2 regions of the Thermanaeromonas sp. DSM 22490 genome follow, and region 1 is predicted to be linked to the other one. Evidence: riboswitches for the same ligand, from Rfam matches in the RefSeq annotation. Region 1 holds a riboswitch; the other holds the start of a gene.
The links. Region 1 has a riboswitch for thiamine pyrophosphate ahead of thiE (thiamine phosphate synthase). Riboswitches for the same ligand answer to the same signal wherever they lie in the genome.

Region 2: linked by a shared signal. The riboswitch ahead of thiC (phosphomethylpyrimidine synthase ThiC) and the one ahead of thiE (thiamine phosphate synthase) in region 1 are both predicted to bind thiamine pyrophosphate.

The regions. Positions count from the first base shown of each region.
Region 1 covers NZ_JBJHHE010000003.1:34,876-42,042, forward strand. The annotation lists gene groL (chaperonin GroEL) at 1-1,021, shown strand, start outside; TPP riboswitch at 1,213-1,322, shown strand; gene thiE (thiamine phosphate synthase) at 1,426-2,028, shown strand; gene thiS (sulfur carrier protein ThiS) at 2,048-2,248, shown strand; gene AC1BI1_RS03015 (thiazole synthase) at 2,571-3,353, shown strand; gene hydG ([FeFe] hydrogenase H-cluster radical SAM maturase HydG) at 3,367-4,764, shown strand; gene AC1BI1_RS03025 (M23 family metallopeptidase) at 4,846-5,592, shown strand; gene AC1BI1_RS03030 (M50 family metallopeptidase) at 5,599-6,468, shown strand; gene AC1BI1_RS03035 (TIGR03960 family B12-binding radical SAM protein) at 6,530-7,167, shown strand, end outside.
Region 2 covers NZ_JBJHHE010000021.1:5,101-12,267, forward strand. The annotation lists gene AC1BI1_RS12040 (ATP-dependent Clp protease ATP-binding subunit) at 1-1,229, shown strand, start outside; gene rd (rubredoxin) at 1,317-2,015, opposite strand; gene AC1BI1_RS12050 (FprA family A-type flavoprotein) at 2,034-3,230, opposite strand; gene AC1BI1_RS12055 (rubredoxin-like domain-containing protein) at 3,414-3,551, shown strand; gene AC1BI1_RS12060 (ferritin-like domain-containing protein) at 3,577-4,041, shown strand; gene AC1BI1_RS12065 (flavodoxin family protein) at 4,123-4,698, shown strand; gene AC1BI1_RS12070 (BON domain-containing protein) at 4,679-5,173, opposite strand; TPP riboswitch at 5,373-5,477, shown strand; gene thiC (phosphomethylpyrimidine synthase ThiC) at 5,571-6,869, shown strand; gene AC1BI1_RS12080 (class I SAM-dependent rRNA methyltransferase) at 7,001-7,167, shown strand, end outside.

The DNA of each region.
Region 1 (7,167 bases):
CATTTCCCCTTACTTCGTTACCAATCCCGAGGCCATGGAAGTCGAGCTGGAGGATCCCTATATACTTATTCACGAAAAGAAGATTTCGGCTATCAATGACCTCCTCCCCCTGTTGGAAAAGGTAGTGCGCACGGGCAAGCCCTTATTGATTATTGCGGAAGATGTAGAGGGCGAGGCCCTGGCCACCTTGGTGGTCAACAAATTGCGCGGTACTTTATCTTGCGCTGCGGTAAAAGCTCCTGGATTTGGTGATCGCCGTAAGGCCATGTTAGAAGATATTGCCATCTTGACGGGCGGTACCTTTATCTCCGAAGACCTGGGAGTTAAGTTGGAAAATGTAGAACTCCATATGCTCGGCCGCGCTAAGAAAGTCAAGATTGCTAAAGAAAAGACCACCATCGTGGAAGGTTATGGCAGTAAGGAAGCGGTGGCTGGCCGGGTGGCCCAGATTAAGAAGCAGATTGAAGAGACCGATTCCGATTATGACCGGGAAAAATTGCAGGAGCGCCTGGCCAAATTAGCTGGCGGCGTAGCTGTTATTAAGGTTGGTGCAGCTACGGAAACCGAGCTTAAAGAGAAGAAACACCGTGTGGAAGATGCCCTGGCTGCTACCCGGGCGGCAGTAGAGGAAGGTATCGTACCGGGCGGAGGCGCGACTTTGGTCCACTGCATCTCGGTGCTCGATAACATTCAAGCTGACGGCGACGAGGCTGTGGGCGTAAAGATTGTTAAGAGGGCGCTGGAGGAACCGCTGCGTCAGATTTGCGCCAATGCCGGCCTGGAAGGCTCGGTGATTGTGGAAAGGGTGAAGAATGAAAAGTCTTCCATCGGTTTTGACGTGGTCACCGAAGAGTATGTGGATATGATCAAGGCCGGTATTGTGGATCCGGCAAAAGTCACCCGGAGCGCTCTCCAGAATGCAGCTAGTATCGCTTCTATGCTTCTCACCACAGAAGCGCTGGTCTCAGAAATTCCGAAGGAAGAGAAGAACCCTCCCATGCCACCTAACATGGATTACTAAAAGAGAGCAAGCTTTAAGGAGAGGATACCCTGAGGTAGGGTATCCTCTTTTACTTGCCAAGAATCAATAAAATAACGTACAAAATGATGCAATAGTGCCATAAAGCTCCTAGGAAGTCCAAAAATAATTTATGGTACTCGTAAAAAGAATTTGCTGAAGAGAAAAAGGCAGTTTATAATAATACTACTAATAATAAAACAACGGGGAGCTCCTGTTAGGGGCTGAGAAAGGGCTAGTAAGCACCTGACCCGCTGAACCTGTTCAGGATAATGCCTGCGGAGGGAAAAAAGGGCCTAGCTATTAAGGGTGCATTTTCCTTGCGGAGGTGCACCCTTTTTAGTTTTAGCCCCGCGCTTTCTCTGTGAGGTTCACCTCTTCCCTGTAAATCGAGGGGGTCTTATCCCATGGGCTGGCTCTATGTAATAAGCAACCAGGATCTTACGAGATATCCCCTGGAGGTGATGGCAGGTCAAATGCACGGAGTGGATTTTTTCCAGTTGCGGGAAAAAAACTTGCCGGGAAACGAGCTATACAGCCTAGCCTGTAAGTTAAGAAAAGCTTTACCTGCCACTACTAAGCTTTTAATCAATGACCGGGTAGACATAGCCTTGGCTGCCAATGCTGATGGAGTCCACTTAGGGCAACGCTCTTTCTCGGTGGAAGTGGCCCGCAGACTCTTAGGTCCTGGTAAATTGATAGGAGTCTCGGTGCATAATGTGCCTGAAGCATTAGTAGCTGCCGCAGCCGGAGCCGATTACCTCCTTTTCGGACATGTTTTTGCCACCGATTCTAAGAAGGATGTACCACCCCGGGGGTTAGAAGCGTTAGAGGAAGTTGTGCGCCGTGTTGGTATACCAGTCTTGGCCTTAGGAGGGATTACAGTAGATAAGGTTCACGCCTGCCTCGCGGCAGGTGCTAAAGGCGTAGCTGTCATGTCGGCTATTATGGCAGCTCCTGATCCCCAAGGAGCAGTACAGGAGTTCCGCAAAAGTTTAGATCAGGAATAAAAGGAGGTGCACAAGCGAAGTGCAGATTCTTCTTAATGGGGAAAAAAGAGAAATCCCCCCGGGGATGACGGTAGCCGATTTACTGAAGGAACTGGGGATAGATTATCGTTATATGGCCCTGGAACGCAATCGTGCCATTGTGCCCAAGCAGGATTATGACAAAGTAATTTTAGAAGAAGGGGATGAGATAGAAATTGTTCGCTTTGTAGGCGGGGGTTAAGCCCAAGGGTTTTTGAACTGGCGTATCCCCAGTTTTGATCCTAGGCCTGCTTGGCTTTCGCTCGCTCCGGAAACCCTCGCGGGCCAAACTATCACTCAGCCTCAAGCTCCGGCGGACTTCCCGGCAAATTCGACATCCTGTCTCAGTTGCCGGCCTCGGCCATCCATGGCCTCGGGTCCGCCTCCGCTTTCGGCTTCGTTAAGTTTGGCTACCGCTCGGGTTTAGTCGCTCGCTTCCAAGCCCAAGCAGGCCTGCCCTGAAAAAGTGGGGATAACTCAGGTTTTTGAATATTTGAAGAGAATTTTTCCAGGAGGTAACAGCGATGGGCGATAAATTGGTTATTGCCGGTAGGGAGTTTAACTCCCGGCTCATGGTGGGCACCGGAAAATATGCCAGTATGGAGATTATGCAGAAAGCCATTGAGGCTTCGGGAGCTGAAATCGTTACTGTAGCCGTGCGGCGGTTAAATTTGGGTAGCAACGAGCCTTCCATCCTGGATTATCTAGACTTAAAAAAGATCACCCTTTTGCCCAATACAGCCGGCGCTTATACCGTGGATGAGGCAGTGCGTCTGGCCAGGCTGGCGCGGGAAGCCGGTCTTTCGGACATGATAAAGTTGGAAGTAATAGGGGATGAAGAGACGTTGCTCCCCGACCCCGTAGCTACTATTGAAGCCACCCGAATTTTAGTGCAGGAAGGATTTATTGTTTTACCTTATACCACCCAAGACCCGGTGGTGGCCCGGCGCCTGGTAGAAGTCGGGGCAGCTACCGTTATGCCCCTGGGTTCTCCCATAGGTTCCGGTCAGGGATTGCCCAACTTCGAGCATATTAAGCTGATCATTGACCGGGTGAATGTACCTGTAATAGTAGATGCGGGTATCGGAGCACCTTCTGACGCAGCTTTGGCCATGGAAATCGGTGCGGATGCCTGCCTTATCAACACGGCTATTGCCCAGGCCAAAGATCCAGTCCTCATGGCCGAGGCCATGAAGCTGGCGGTGGAAGCCGGGCGCAAGGGATTTTTAGCCGGCCGCATACCCAAGAGGACCTTCGCCAGTCCCAGCAGCCCCACCGAGGGGATGATAGGCCGGCCCAAGGCTTAAGGGGGGATAACTTGTGGCCGTAGTAGTAGAAGGCCTTAACCGGGAACTTACTTCTATAGTTAATCCCCAAGAAATTGAAGAGTTGTTGACTACACCGCCGCCTGCACCGACAGCCCTTAATGATATCTTAAGGAAAGCCAGAAATCTTAAGGGATTAAGCCTGGAAGAGGCCGCAGCTTTGCTGAATTTAGAAGATGACCATCTTTTAACCTCGGTCTATGCTGCCGCAGGTGAAGTAAAAAGAAAAGTATACGGACGCCGTACAGTTTTATTCGCTCCCTTGTACATCAGCAACCGGTGCAGCAATAATTGCCTTTACTGCGGTTTCCGGCGCGACAACCTTTCCCTTAAGCGCAAAAGCCTAACTCCGGAGGAAATAGGTAAAGAAGCTAAGGCTTTAGCCGAAAAAGGGTTCCAGCGCGTGCTTCTGGTGGCAGGGGAAGGCCGGGAAGGATCTGATGTGGACTATTTGGTGGAGGCCATTAAGGCTGTCTACCGCTATTCACCTTTAAGAATAGTTCACCTCAATGTGGCACCGCAGTCGGTGGCCAATTTCCGGCGGTTAAAGGAAGCCGGAGCAGGGGTTTACCAGTGCTTCCAGGAAACCTATCACCCGGATACTTATAAAATCATGCATCCCAGCGGGGTTAAAGCTGATTACGGCTGGCGCCTGACAGTTATGCATAGGGCCATGGAAGCGGGATTTGACGATGTGGGCCTGGGCCCTTTACTGGGGCTTTATAATTACCGCTTTGAGGTCCTGGCCGCTTTAAGCCATGCTGCGGCTCTGGAAAGGGAGTTTGGAGCGGGCCCGCATACCATGTCGGTACCGCGGCTCCGCCCAGCCCTCGGCGCAGCCCTGACCGATATTCCCCATCCTTTAACCGACACTGACTTCCGCAAAGTTGTGGCCATCTACCGCCTGGCCCTTCCTTATGTAGGGCTGGTGCTTTCGACCCGGGAACGCCCGGAGCTGCGAGATGAATTGATCGATATAGGGGTTTCCCAAATGTCAGCCGGCTCTTGCGTAAGCCCGGGCGGTTATGCCCAGGCGGAAGAACTGGCGGCCCAATTTGAAGTGGACGATCACCGGCCGCTGGAAGCAATTGTTCAGGTTATCCTCGAGCGGGGTTACCTTCCCAGCTTCTGCACGGCTTGTTATCGTGTGGGGCGTACGGGCTCTCGTTTTACCAGTCTTGCCCGCCAGGGCGACATTCAGCGCTTCTGCCTGCCCAATGCTCTTTTAAGCTTTAAAGAGTATCTTTTAGAAAGGGCACCTGCTCATTTGCGGCAACGAGGGGAAGCAGTCATTCAGGCTGCCCTGGCGGAAATTGAGGATGGCGCTTTACGCCGGGCTACAGAAGAAAAACTGGAACAAGTTGAGCAAGGACAAAGGGATCTTCATTTTTGATTTAACTACTATAGTCATACCCCTGAGGGACATGCATAAACATTTAGGTAGAAATATGCCTGTCCAGGGGGGCTAAAGATAATGCGCTATAACTGGAATTGGGAAGAATTTAAAGGTGCGCCGCTGGGGGAAGTGAAAGGCCCGGGGCGCTCCTTGCCTCCTTCTCGTTTTCCCCGGCAGCTTCTAAAGCAAACATTGGCTGCCGGCTTACTTTTCCTGGTCATTACTTTTGTTTTTCGGCTGGAAGGAACCGGAGCCGGCCGGCTGCAAGCATCCCTGCGTTATTACTTAAGGGACCCGGCTGCCGACCAGACCCCCAAGGTGGCCGAAGTCATTAAAAATGTGCTGTGGCTAGATACCTACGATCGGTGGGTTTTCCATGGTTTTAAGCCGGAAAACAATTCGGTGCCGGCCTTTAAGCCAGAAGATAAAATGAAAGATTATCCCCAGATGGCCGTACCTGTTTCCGGAGAAATTATTAAGACTTATGGCTGGGTGCAGGGGGCAGAAGGGAAGTATTTTCATAACGGTATTGATATCAAGGCCAGGGGAGGGAGCCCTGTGAAGGCCGTCTTGGATGGGCGGGTTATCCGGGCCGGTGAAGACCCTATTCTGGCCCAAGTAGTAGAGATAGATCACGGGGTAGGTTTAGTCACTGTATATGGTACCTTGGGAAAGATTTATGTGCGCCCGGGACAATTGGTGCGCCAGGGAGATACTATAGCAATCTTGGCGTCCGGCCAGGCTGTTCAGCTTCATTTTGAAGTTCGAAGGAACGGGCAGACCGTGGACCCCCTTCCTTATCTGGCACTTACCGACGAGATCTAAAAAGCCATGCGCCTGGGGAAAATGGCAGGACTGGACATTATCTTTAACGATTATTTTGTCTTACTCCTAGGTGTTTACTTTTTACTGGGCGTGTTACCCCAAGCTCTGTTGCTTTTTGCCGCCGTGGCCTGGCATGAATTCTGTCATGTTCTTGCGGCCTTTAAAGTAGGCTTTCCCCCTAGCAGTCTAGAATTATTTCCCTTTGGCGGTGTAGCCCGTTTTTCGGTCCCTCTGGCTTTTCATCCTTCCCGAGAGGCCAGAATAGCTCTGGCCGGTCCCCTGGGGAGTCTAGGTTTAGCCCTTTTTATGGGCATAGTTACTTGGATACTGGACGGGGAGGCTGCGTGGCTTCAGTTTTTTCTTCAGGTAAATCTATTCCTGGGATGTTTTAATCTTCTTCCCGGCTTACCCCTGGACGGCGGGCGCCTTTACCGCGCTTGGCGCAGCCTGCATGCTGGTGCAGGTCGGGCTACGTGGGAAAGCGCTGCCTTGGGACAGGTCCTGGCGGCGTGTTTGGTTATTGGCGGTATAATAGGTTTTTGGCTGCGGGTGACAGATTTGCAGAGTGTCATCCTGGCTTTTTTTATTTTCCGCGAGGCTACAAGGGAAAAGGAGGCTTATCCTTACTTGTTCTGGCGGCAGTTTTGGCGAGGGCGCCAACCGGAAGAAAAGGGGTTACTGGGGGAGGCTTTCTGGCTGGCCGTCACCGGAGAACAACCCCTGGCCTATATTGTGAAGCGGTTTAAGCCTGGGAAATATAATCTGGTGGTAGTTATAGGGCCCGGCGGCCAGGTAAAAGGGCTGGTAGGAGAGGGGCAGATCCTCCGGGCCCTCTTAAATGGCCAATCCGCTGAACCGGTAGAGAAACTACTTTAATTAGGGTATATTCATTGAAAGATCTTTGCTATACTAGAAACGAACTTCTTTAAAGGAGAGAATGAGGCTATTGCGAGACCATATAATAGAAAAAATACTCCCCCGGGTAGAGAAGCCGGCCCGCTACTTGGGGACAGAATGGAACAGCGTACATAAGGACTGGGAAAAAACACCGGTACGCATGGTCTTCGCCTTTCCCGACCTTTATGAGGTGGGCATGTCCCATTTGGGCCTGGCTATCCTTTATGGCCTGGTCAATGAACGGGAAGGCATGCTTATGGAGCGCGCCTTTGCCCCCGGGCCAGATCTGGAAGCCATCTTGCGAGAAGAAGGGCTTCCTTTGTTTTCCCTGGAGTCTTGCAGGCCGCTGGCCGACTTTGATATTATCGGTTTTACCCTCCAGTACGAGCTGAGTTATACTACTATTCTCAATATGCTTGATCTGGGGGGTATACCCTTGCTGGCAGCGGAACGCCGCCCCGAGCATCCGCTGGTCATCGGCGGAGGCCCGGGAGCGTGTAATCCCGAGCCGCTGGCGCCCTTCTTCGATTGTTTTGTCCTAGGAGACGGGGAAGAAGTTTTACCGCAAATACTGGAACTCCTTGGAGAACTAAAGGGTTCTCCTGGTTCCAGAGTTGACCGGAAGGAGTTTTTACGCCGCGCAGCTGGATTGCCAGGCGTTTATATTCCGTCTTTTTA
Region 2 (7,167 bases), on a different contig from region 1:
CTCGTGTACGCCTGACCCTTTACACAGCCCCTAAAGATGTGAAAGAGTTAGAAGTTCGCTTGGAGGAAATCCAGAAAGAGAAGGAAGCTGCGGTCCATGCCCAGGAGTTTGAGAAGGCGGCCCAGCTGAGGGATGAAGAAAGAAAGATTAAGGAAGAATTAGAAGCTAGAAAGGCTAGCTGGGAGAAAGAAAAGGGCCTAGAAAAGTCCACAGTTACAGCAGAAGATATTGCTCATATTGTCTCTAGTTGGACAGGTATTCCCGTGGCCCAACTGGCCCAGGAGGAGACCGAACGGCTTCTCCGCCTGGAAGACATTTTGCACCAGCGGGTTATAGGCCAGGACGAGGCGGTGCGAGCTGTGGCTCGGGCCATTCGCCGTGCCCGAGCTGGCCTTAAGGATCCCAAGCGTCCCATTGGCTCCTTTATTTTCCTGGGTCCCACCGGCGTTGGCAAGACTGAACTGGCCCGGGCTCTGGCAGAAGCCCTTTTCGGCGATGAAGATGCCATGATAAGGTTAGACATGTCGGAATACATGGAGAAACATACGGTGTCCAGGCTGGTGGGTGCTCCTCCGGGTTATGTAGGCTATGAAGAAGCCGGGCAACTTACTGAAGCTGTACGGCGACGGCCTTACAGTGTGGTACTCTTTGACGAGATCGAAAAGGCCCATCCGGACGTTTTCAATATCCTTCTTCAGGTACTGGAAGATGGCCGCCTGACGGATGCCAAAGGCCGTACAGTGGATTTTCGCAACACAGTTATTATCATGACTTCCAATGTAGGAGCTACTACCATTAAGCGAGAGAGTCTCGGCTTTAAGGCCGGCGCGGTCAAAGTCGCGGCCGACTCTTATGAGGAAATGAAGAAGCGCATTATGGAGGAATTGCGCCGTACCTTCCGGCCGGAGTTTTTAAACCGCATAGATGAGATAATTGTGTTCCACGCTTTGACTGTAGAGGACATCAAGAAAATTGTAGACCTCATGCTGGAACAGCTTAATAAACGCTTGAAAGACAACAATATCCAGGTAGAGGTAACCGAAGAAGCTAAAGAGATACTCATCAAAGAAGGCTTTGACGAGGCTTACGGCGCCAGGCCCTTGCGCCGGGCCATACAGACACTTATAGAAGATAACCTTTCAGACGAAATGCTGCAGGGCAAGTTTGGCCCCGGCGACAAGGTGCTGGCGGTGGTTGAAGAGGGTAAGATTGTATTGAAGAAAGCTTAATAGCGCGGAAATGGGGCACAATTGGTTCCGTAAAAGCATAGTAAAATTTTTGGAGGGAGCTGGTAAGGCTCCCTCTTATTATATGCTTTATATATGCTCTTCCGGCTCAAAAGCTTCTTTACCGGCATTGCAGATGGGGCAGGTCCAGCCCTCTGGAAGTCTTTCAAAGGGGGTACCGGGCTCAATACCGCGCTCCGGGTCGCCTTTAGCAGGATCGTAAATGTAGTTGCAGATGCTGCACCGGTACTTAGGGGCTGCGGCAGCAGTAACCGTTTCAGGAGTTGCAGGTATGAACGTAGGCGCTGCTTTAGGAGTAGTGCCGCGCTTGACCTGGTGATAGTAAGCATAAGTCATGGGTTCGCCTGGGCGAAGCACTGCCGCATCAGTTAAGGTGCCGATGAAAATAGTGTGAGTATTGACCTCGATGCTTTGGCTCACTTTAGCTTCCAGGTAGGCCAGGGTGTGATCGGTTAAGTACGGCAGGCCGCTGGGGCTTAGTTTATAAGGGATACCGGAAAATTTGTCTACTTCCCGGCCGGACTTGAAACCAAACTGGCCGATGAGGGATAGAGGGGCATCCTGGGCCAGCACAGATACAGCAAAGATTTGGCTGGACTGGATGAATTCATGGGTGAGGTTTTGCTTGTTTATACTGATGGCTACCGTGGGCGGCTCGGAGGAAATTTGAAAAACCGTATTGGCGATCTGTCCGTTAAAACGCTCGCCCTGCTTGCTGGTGACCACATAGACTCCGTAGGATAGGCGGTGCAAAGCTTTAACATCCATGAAGGTATGTTCCTCCTTTTAGTCTTTAATTTTAGCTGCTATCTCCCTACCGACCTGGAAGCATCTCTCTAGATCAGAGGCAGTAGGCACCCATTTAACGGCCAGCCCGGCCTCTATAAGGGATACTTTAGCAGCCTTGAGCCGCTCTTCTATAATTTTCTGCGCACCCCCTCCCCAGCCGTAGGAGCCAAAGGCCAGTCCTAGTTTTTTATTTCCCGGTCTTAAGCCCACCAGGTCGTCCAGCAGAGGAGAGACTGTGGGAAGGATATCGTTATTTATGGTAGGGGAGCCCACCATAAGGGCCCGGGCTTCCAGGATCTCTTTAATAATATCGCTGCGGTCGGAAACGGATAGCTTAAATAACTTAACTTCTACTCCTCCAGCTACCAGCCCGTCTAGAAGGGCATAAGCCATTTTTTCCGTGCTCTGCCACATGGTGTCATAGGCAATGATGGCCTTGGCCACTCCTTTGCCTTCTGCCCAACGGGCATAAGCCTCTACAATACGCCCGGGATTTTGACGCCAGATGATACCGTGGCTGGGGGCGATGATCTTTATATTTAACCCCATTTTTTTAATTTCTTCTAACTTGTTGGTGATCAATTGGCTGAAGGGCATGAGTATGTTGGCGTAGTATTTGGCTGCCTCATCTAGCAGAACGGCGCCGTCCACTTCATCATCGAAGCGCCCGCTGCTGGCTAGGTGCTGTCCAAAGGCATCGTTGGGGAGGAGTAAGGACTCTTCGGGTACGTAGGTGAACATGCTGTCCGGCCAGTGGAGCATGGGGGCTTCGATGAAAGTGAGGGAGCGACGGCCGAGCCGGATGGTATCCCCTGTTTTAACGACAGTGCAATCAAATTCGCCGCCATAATGGGCTTGCAGGCCTTCTAGGCCGCGCTGGGTACACACAACTTTGGCCTCCGGGTACAGGTTCCTCATGGCCGGGAAGGCACCTGAATGGTCGGTTTCAGTATGGTTGATTATGAGATAATCAATTTTACGAGAACCCAAGAGATCTTTTAGTTTGGCAATTAGTTCTTCGGCAAAAGGCCCGTAAACAGTATCCACTAGGGCTATCTTCTCATCTATAATAAGATAAGCATTATAAGTGGTGCCGCGGTGGGTAGAAAAGGCGGAGCCGTGAAAATGGCGAATGTTCCAGTCCACAGATCCTACCCAATAAATGCCTTCAACTATAGCCACGGGCTGGCTCATAAGTAAACCCCCTTCGGGATGTTTGTTTAATGATTATCATTTCACTTTAATTTTAACTTACCAAAGAGAGGAAGTCCACGGGTCTACCGGTCTTTAAGGAAAAGATTTGAGCATCGGCAGGAAAGGACGAAAAAAGTAGCGAATTAAAATGCTAATCGTAATTTATATCGAGGAGGGATTGTTTTGCCAAAGTGGCGGTGTTCGCTATGCGGATATTTTTATGAAGGAGAGGTACCGCCGGATAAATGCCCGTCTTGTCAGTCTAGCTGTAGTTTTGTAGATGCTAATTGTTATATTCCCGATTGCGGTGGTGGAAGTTAGAGGCTTTCGATAAGAGGTGGGTTAAATGTTTCGAGCCAGTGAAGTATTTAATTTCGCTATAGCCATTGAAAAAAACGGCCGTACCTTTTACCAGGCCATGGCAGCAGCGGCCAAGGATGATAGAGCAAGACAGCTATTCCAGAGGCTAGCACAAGAAGAGGAACAGCACGTCTTGGATTTTGCTCGCCTAGCCGAGGGTGTGGGCAGTTATGATCCGCCAGAGTCTTATCCGGGAGAATACGATGCTTATATGGAAGCTCTGGTGAACAGCCATGTCTTTTCGCGGGATCTAGATCCCGAGGCTTTAGCGGAGGAGATACATTCCGATAAAGAAGCTTTAGATCTGGCTATCAGGTTTGAAAAAGATTCCCTTTTGTTTTTTGCCGGTTTAAGAAATCTGGTATCCCAGACGGAAGTACGATTTATTGACGAACTGCTGCGGCAGGAAAGGCGCCACTTATGTGAATTACATAGCCTTTTGAACGCTTAGACTATATTTTAGCCGGGTTTGGTGCCCGGCTTTTCGCTGTAATTAGGAGGGGTCGCTGAAAGGAGCGCGAAAACTAAAGCCATGAAAATCTTAGGCATAGCTGGTAGCCCGCGGCGCTTTGGAAACAGCGAGCTATTACTGGATGTAGCTTTGGCGGGAGCTAGGGAATACGGAGCACAGAGCCATAAAATAGTGCTAGCTGAACTTAAGATAAATCCCTGCCGTGGCTGTGAAAGTTGTCGCTCGGGGAAATGCATCCAGCGAGATGATATGGATATTATCTACCCCTGGCTGGAACAGGTTGATGCTCTGATCCTGGCCTCGCCCGTTTATTTTTACGGTCTGACGGCTCAGGTGAAGGCCATGATAGATCGCTGCCAGGTTTTCTGGAACCGTTCCTGGAAGGATCCCGTCAAAGAAGATAACGCTAAAAAGCGGGGAGCCCTTATTGCCGTAGGAGCTACCAGGGGGCCCAAGCTGTTTGAAGGAGCTATACTTACCAGCAAATACTTTTTTAAAGCCCTAGGCATGAGTTATTGTCGGGAATTACTGGTGCGCGGAGTGGAAGCTTGGGGTGCTGTTCGCGAGCACCCGGAAGCCCTGATTGCTGCTCAGAACCTGGGGAGAGATCTGGTCTTTAATCGCTGTCATTCCTGACTTGGGTATGAAAAATTTCAGTTAAGGGCTCTTCTGGTTTCTTTAATTTCACCTGGCTGATTATCTTTTTCACTCCCCGGGCTTTGGCGGCTGCGCTCCGGGCGGCTTCAATCTCACCAGGGTCCGTGACGTTGCCTTTAAGGATCACGATACCATCGTGGCTTTCGGCGCCAATGTGACGAAGGTTTACTCCGGGATTGGCTGCCAGTTCTTCGGCTACTTCGAATTCCACGTCCTTATCCGTGATAGGGCCGTCGGTGCTAATAGATATAGCATTAGCTACGCTTTTAATGCCGGGAACCCTGCGCACCAGTTCTTCTGCCCTATTTTTCTCTATCAAGGTATCTACTATTCCTTGCAACTGGGCTTCCCCTTTTACCACGTCCGCTTTTAAAGCGTAACTCCGCAAATCTTTATCGCTCTCCAATATCTCCTGTACTTTTTTCCTTAAGATTTCATCCTTTTCTGAGGCCATGCTGATCTCCTTTCTTGAAAAAGGACGTCACCTATGGTTTTTGGTGATACCTTTGTTATCCTGGCGCTGGTAACGTCTGTTTCTCACTGTCACCCGTTATTTATTATTTTTTCCGGTGCCCTTTTTTAACAGGGAAATTGGCAGGAAAATCTTTTCGTATGGCGAATAATAGTATAAAATTTATTATAAAATTGTATACCAATAGCCCCGGGGGTGCCCGTAAGGGCTGAGAAGTGCCTTGCGCACTAACCCTTGGAACCTGATTCTGGGTAATACCAGCGGAGGGAAGTGGGAAGGTTTAGCTAGAAAAAGTCACCTATTTCCCGGAGGTGACTTTTTTTGTAGGTGGCTAAAGATTTTACCAGAACGTGAAATAAGAAAAGGAGTGGTATACCAAATGACCCAGTTGGAAGCTGCCCGCCAAGGGAAAATAACGCCAGAAATGAAGCGAGTGGCAGAGAAAGAAGGATTGGATCCAGAAATTCTGCGTCAGCGCGTAGCTCAAGGTACAGTGGTGATTCCAGCCAACCAAAACCACACCAATCTGGATCCTTGTGGTATTGGCCAGGGTTTGAGAACTAAAGTAAATGCTAATATCGGCACTTCCACTGCTTACCCGGATATTGAGGAGGAACTTAAGAAGCTGGAGGCAGCCCTGGAGGCCGGGGCCGATGCCGTTATGGATTTGAGTACCGGGGGCGACATTAATGCGTGCCGTCGCCAAGTCCTGGCCCGTTCCCGGGTAGCGGTAGGTACAGTACCCATTTACCAGGTTACAGTGGAAGCCCAGAAGCGTTACGGTAGCATGGTGGAGTTTACAGCCGATGATCTTTTCCGGGTAATCGAGGAGCAGGCCGCTGACGGCGTCGATTTTATTACCGTGCACTGTGGGGTTACCCTGGAAGTGGTAGAGCGTCTGCGCCAGGAAGGGCGAGTGGCTGACATAGTTAGCCGGGGCGGGTCCTTCCTGGTGGGATGGATGCTCCATCACCAAGAAGAAAATCCCCTTTATGCCCAGTATGACCGCCTTTTGGAAATTGCCCGGCGCTATGACGTCACTTTAAGCCTGGGCGATGGCCTGCGGCCCGGTTGCCTGGCTGATGCCACGGATCGAGCCCAGGTCCAAGAGTTGCTTATTCTCGGTGAATTAGTAGATCGAGCCCGGGAAGCCGGGGTGCAGGCCATGGTGGAAGGGCCTGGTCACGTGCCTTTAAACCAGATCGAAGCCAACATACTCCTCCAGAAGCGCCTATGCCATGGGGCTCCCTTCTACGTGCTGGGGCCCATTGTAACCGATGTGGCTCCGGGATATGATCATATTACTGCAGCCATAGGAGGAGCTATAGCTGCAGCTGCCGGAGCGGACTTTATTTGTTACGTTACTCCTTCCGAACATTTGGGGCTACCTACTGTAGAGGACGTCCGGGAAGGTGTTATAGCTGCCCGTATAGCTGGGCATGCGGCGGATCTGGTGAAGGGTATTCCAGGAGCGTGGGAATGGGACAAGGCTATGGCCCAGGCCCGCAAAGCCCTGGACTGGGAGAAGCAGATTGAGCTGGCTTTAGACCCTGTCAAGGCCAGACATTATAGGTCCAGGCGCAATGTAGCCACGGCCGAGGCTTGTTCCATGTGCGGCGACTTCTGCGCCATGCGCATAGTAGGGGAATACCTGGGCAAGACCATGGAAAAGTGCTAACTGGTGGCCAGGTTGCATAAAGTACGAGCTATACGGGAAGAATCACTTCCTAGCAGCCAGAGGCCCGTTGTTTAACTGACCAGTATATAGTGCGGGCAATAAGCTGACTTAAGAGGTTGGTGAGCAGTTGCATGGCAAGGGTGCGCCTTAAGAGGGAGGAAGAGAAGCGAATTAAAGCAGGCCACCCCTGGGTTTACCGGACGGAAATAGAAGATATTTACGGCTCCTTCGAACCAGGAGATATTGTGGAAGTAGAAGATTACCGGGGTAAATTTATAGGCCGGGGTTATATCAACCC